DNA from 2 places in the Streptomyces sp. NPDC001373 genome. Region 1 is predicted to be linked to the other one. Evidence: riboswitches for the same ligand, from Rfam matches in the RefSeq annotation. Region 1 holds a riboswitch; the other holds the start of a gene.

Region 1 (2,378 bases):
CCAGCAGGACGGCGACGGTGTTGGCGGTGACGGCGGCGTCGAGGGCGGTGAGGTCCCCGTACGGGACGATCTCGAAGCCGGGGGTGTAGGGGCCGTAGTGGTCGCGGGCCTCGTGGTCGGTGGAGAAGGACACGATGGTCGTGGTCCGGCCGTGGAAGTTGTTCGCGGCGACGACGATCTTGGCCTGTCCGTCGGGGACACCCTTGACCTCGTACCCCCACTTGCGTGCCGTCTTCACCGCCGTCTCCACGGCCTCCGCGCCCGTGTTCATCGGCAGCACCATCTCCTTGCCGCACAGCGCGGCGAGTTCGGTGCAGAAGTCGGCGAAGCGGTCGTGGTGGAAGGCCCGGGAGGTGAGGGTGACCCGTTCCAGCTGGGCCTTGGCCGCGTCGATCAGACGCCGGTTGCCGTGGCCGAAGTTGAGCGCCGAGTACCCGGCGAGCATGTCGAGGTAGCGGCGGCCCTCCACGTCGGTCATCCACGCGCCCTCCGCCGAAGCCACGACGACCGGGAGGGGATGGTAGTTGTGCGCGCTGTGCTCGTCGGCGGAGCGGATGGCATCAGCTGTTCTCGACACGGGGTCTCCGATCGTCCGTCTGCTGGTGACGCGGGTGACATGGGTGGCGTCCTTTGTATCGTCGCTCGGATCGTGGACGCGGAAACCTCCGGGGCGCCGCGCCCGCTAAGGTGTTCGGTACGCACGGCGACTGGCGTACGGGGAACCAACTCCGGGGGAGCCGTGCGCGGACCACCGCACACAGGGCCGCTCGCCTGGGCCTCGCGGGGACGAGACCTGACATCGACCCCGGAGGAGCCGCGATGACCGCGCACCGCCAGCCCGCCCTGCTCGCCACCGACCCCGAACTCGCCTCGCTCGTCTCCGCCGAGGAGACCCTCCAGGCCGAGACCCTGCGCCTGATCCCCAGCGAGAACTACGTCTCCGCGGCGGTCCTGGAGGCCTCCGGGACGGTCCTGCAGAACAAGTACAGCGAGGGCTACCCGGGCCGCCGCTACTACGAGGGCCAGCAGAACATCGACCGGATCGAGGCCCTGGCCGTCGAGCGGGCCAAGGGCCTGTTCGGTGCGGAGCACGCGAACGTCCAGCCGTACTCCGGCTCCCCGGCGAACCTGGCCGTCTACCTGGCCTTCGCGAAGCCCGGCGACACCGTGATGGGCATGGCCCTGCCGATGGGCGGGCACCTCACGCACGGCTGGGGCGTCTCGGCGACGGGCTCCTGGTTCCGCGGCGTCCAGTACGGCGTGCGCGCCGAGGACGGCCTGATCGACTACGACGCGGTGCGCGACCTGGCCCTGGCGGAGCGCCCGAAGATCCTCTTCTGCGGCGGCACCGCGCTGCCCCGCACGATCGACTTCGAGGCCTTCGCCTCGATCGCGAAGGAGGCGGGCTCGATCCTGGTCGCGGACATCGCCCACATCGCGGGCCTCGTCGCGGGCGGCGCCCACCCCTCACCGGTCCCGTACGCCGACGTGGTCTCCACGACGACCCACAAGACCCTGCGCGGACCTCGCGGCGCGATGCTGATGTGCAAGGAGGAGCACGCGAAGGCCATCGACAAGGCGGTCTTCCCCGGCCTCCAGGGCGGCCCGCACAACCAGACGACGGCGGGCATCGCGGTGGCCCTGCACGAGGCGGCCCAGCCGTCTTTCACCGCCTACGCCCACGCGGTCGTCGCCAACGCCAAGGCGCTGGCCGCGGCGCTGCTGGAGCGGGGCTTCGACCTCGTCTCGGGCGGCACGGACAACCACCTGATCCTGATGGACCTCACCTCGCGCGGGGTGCCGGGCAAGGTGGCGGCCAAGGCGCTGGACCGCGCGGGCATCGTGGTCAACTACAACACGGTCCCGTTCGACCCGCGCAAGCCGTTCGACCCGTCGGGCATCCGCATCGGGACGCCGTCCCTGACCTCCCGCGGGCTGTCGACGGAGCACATGCCGGCGGTCGCCGACTGGATCTCCCGCGCGGTGGACGCCGCGGCCGCGTCCGACGAGCCGGCCCTGGCGAAGATCCGCGCGGAGGTGGCGGAGCTCCTGTCCGCCCACCCCGCCCCCGGCCTCCCGTCGGCCTAGGCCCGCCCCGGTCGTCGGCGGGGGCGGGTACCGGCCCCCGTCGGCGATCGGGCCCGGGTTCGGGAGCATGGCCCGAGACCGCGCCGTTACCTGAGAGAATGGCCCCATGGCTTCTGATCGTCCTCGCGCGCTCTCCGGCATCCAGCCCACCTCCGGTTCGTTCCACCTCGGGAACTACCTCGGAGCGATCCGCCAGTACGTCGCCCTCCAGGAGACGCACGACGCCTTCTACATGGTCGTCGACCTGCACGCGATCACCATGCCGCAGGATCCCAAGGACCTCCGCGCGA
Region 2 (2,378 bases), on a different contig from region 1:
GCGACGAACGGGCCGTCGCGCTCGATCCGTTCGTGGAGCTCCCGCAGCCGGTCCCGGTACTGCCCGACCGTGAAGCCGGGCACCATCCAGATCACCTTCCTCAGGAAGTAGATCACGGCTCCGACGTCGTGGAACTCCGTGCGGAGCCGCTCGGAGCGGAGGTCGACCACCTCCAGGCCCGCGTTGCGGGCGTCGGCGACCGCGTCGTCGGGGTGCCGGGCGCGCCGCACCTCCTCCGGCTGCGGACCGAGGAAGTACTCGACCAGCTCGAACACGCTCGCCGGGCCGACCTGCTGCGAGAAGTACGTGCCTCCCGGCGTCAGCACCCGGGCGATCTCCTCCCACCAGATGGTCACCGGGTGCCGGCTCGCCACCAGCTCGAAGGCCGCGCCGCCGAAGGGCAGCGGCGGCTCGTCGGTATCCGCCACCACCACGGCGCCCAGCGGGTGCAGCAGCCGGGTGGCCCGCTCGATGTTCGGGGGCCAGGACTCCGTGGCCGCCGTCAGAGGCGGCAGGGGGCCCGCTCCGGCCAGGACCTCGCCGCCGCCCGTCTGGATGTCCAGGGCCGAGCGGACCCGGGACAGGTGCTCGCGCAGCAGCCGCTGGTACCCCCAGGAGGGCCGCTGCTCGGTGGCCCGGCCGTCGAGCCAGGAGAAGTCCCATCCGTCCACCGAGACGGTTTCCGCCTCGGCGACGAGATGGTCGAAAGTGCGCGTCATGTCTCGATCGTCCCAGGCCGGGCGCCGGTCATCCACCGGATATCCGTGCGGGACGGGTCGACTACAGTGGGAGCAGGGCCGTGACTGGCGTTCGGGTGGATCACCACCGGGGAGCGGCCCGGCGTACGCACCTCCCCGTACGTCGACTGCCGCGCGCCTGGGCGAACCGCGATCCGCAGCGACGTTCAGGAGACCCCGTGACGACTGCCCCCACCGCCACCGCCCAGCTCATGGACGGCACCGCCCTCGCGCGCCGCATCTCGGAGCAGACCGCCGCCCTCGCGGCGAAGATCACCGAGCGCACCGGCACCGCGCCCTGCCTGGCCACCGTCCTGGTCGGCGAGGACCCCGCGTCGGTCACGTACGTGCGCATGAAGCAGAACCGTTGCGCCAAGGCGGGCATCACCTCCCGCCACGTGGCCCTTCCGGCCGAGACCACCACCGAGGAGCTCGTCGCCACGATCACGGCCCTCTCCGAGGACCCCGCGATCAGCGGCATCCTGCTCCAGCACCCCGTCCCGCACCACATCGACGAGCGGGCCGCCTTCGAGGCCATCGCCCCGGGCAAGGACGTCGACGGGGTCACCATGCACTCCTTCGCCGCCATGGGCTTCGGCCTGCCGGGCTTCGTCTCCTGCACCCCCGGCGGCATCATGCGCCTGCTGGCCGCGTACGACGTGGACCTCACCGGCAAGCACGCCGTCGTGGTCGGCCGCAGCGCGATCCTGGGCAAGCCGGCCGGCATGCTGCTGCTGGAGCAGAACGCCACCGTCACCTACTGCCACTCCCGCACCAAGGACCTGTCCTCGATCGTCCGCCAGGCGGACGTCCTGGTCGCCGCGGTCGGCAAGGCCGAGTTCATCCGGGGCGAGGACATCAAGCCGGGCGCCGTGGTCCTGGACGCCGGCTACAACGAGGGCAACGTCGGCGACGTCCACTTCGAGTCGGCCGCCGCTCGCGCCTCCCTGATCACCCCGGTGCCCGGCGGTGTGGGCCCGATGACCATCGCGGTCCTGCTGGAGCAGACCGTGCACGCGGCGGCCGCCCAGGCCGGCCTGGACATCGCGGAGCTCTGAGCCGGCCTCCCTCCCGTACGACGAGCGCCCCGGGACCCGGAGAACCCGGGGCGCCCGTCGTCCCCGGAGCGGGGCATCCGGCGCCGAGGCGCGGCCCCCACGCGGCGGACCGGCCGGCGGCGTGTCCGCAGCCGGCGGACCGGCTGCGGACGAGCCGGCCGTCCCCGGAGGGACCGGCGCCCCGGAGGGACCGGCCGTCCCCGCCGCGCTGCGATCCGTCGGCCCTCACCCCCCGGGTGGTTCCAGGGCCCCGCGGCGGGCCGCCGCCACCACCGGGGAGCTGCGGAACGCCCGGGCCAGGGCGGTCAGCGGATGGCAGCCGATCGGAGGGGGAGGGGCGGGGTCCGCCGGCCCGCTCCCAGCCCCGGTGCGCTCCTCCCGTTCGGCGGCGGCCCGGGCATGGCAGGCGGCGGCCAGCATCGCCGCGTCCGCCACGACCGCGGCGCCCTCCGCGTCCAGGCCCTGGCCGCGCGCGGCCTCCAGGGCCGTGGACCGTACGGCCGGGTCGCACCAGCCTGCCAGGGCCAGCAGCCCGTCGGCGATCACCGACTCGCGGTGCACCAGCCGGATCGCCGGCGGGGAC

The links. A riboswitch is a leader RNA that binds a small molecule or an ion and turns the genes downstream of it on or off. The one in region 1 is predicted to bind ZMP and ZTP.
Region 2: linked by a shared signal. The riboswitch ahead of ACFY15_RS14070 (bifunctional 5,10-methylenetetrahydrofolate dehydrogenase/5,10-methenyltetrahydrofolate cyclohydrolase) and the one ahead of glyA (serine hydroxymethyltransferase) in region 1 are both predicted to bind ZMP and ZTP.

What each region holds. Positions count from the first base shown of each region.
Region 1 covers NZ_JBIAWQ010000001.1:891,201-893,578, reverse strand. The annotation lists gene rocD (ornithine--oxo-acid transaminase) at 1-577, opposite strand, end outside; ZMP/ZTP riboswitch at 694-784, shown strand; gene glyA (serine hydroxymethyltransferase) at 820-2,088, shown strand; gene trpS (tryptophan--tRNA ligase) at 2,195-2,378, shown strand, end outside.
Region 2 covers NZ_JBIAWQ010000005.1:167,096-169,473, forward strand. The annotation lists gene ACFY15_RS14065 (SAM-dependent methyltransferase) at 1-719, opposite strand, end outside; ZMP/ZTP riboswitch at 790-889, shown strand; gene ACFY15_RS14070 (bifunctional 5,10-methylenetetrahydrofolate dehydrogenase/5,10-methenyltetrahydrofolate cyclohydrolase) at 950-1,795, shown strand; gene ACFY15_RS14075 (MAB_1171c family putative transporter) at 2,021-2,378, opposite strand, start outside.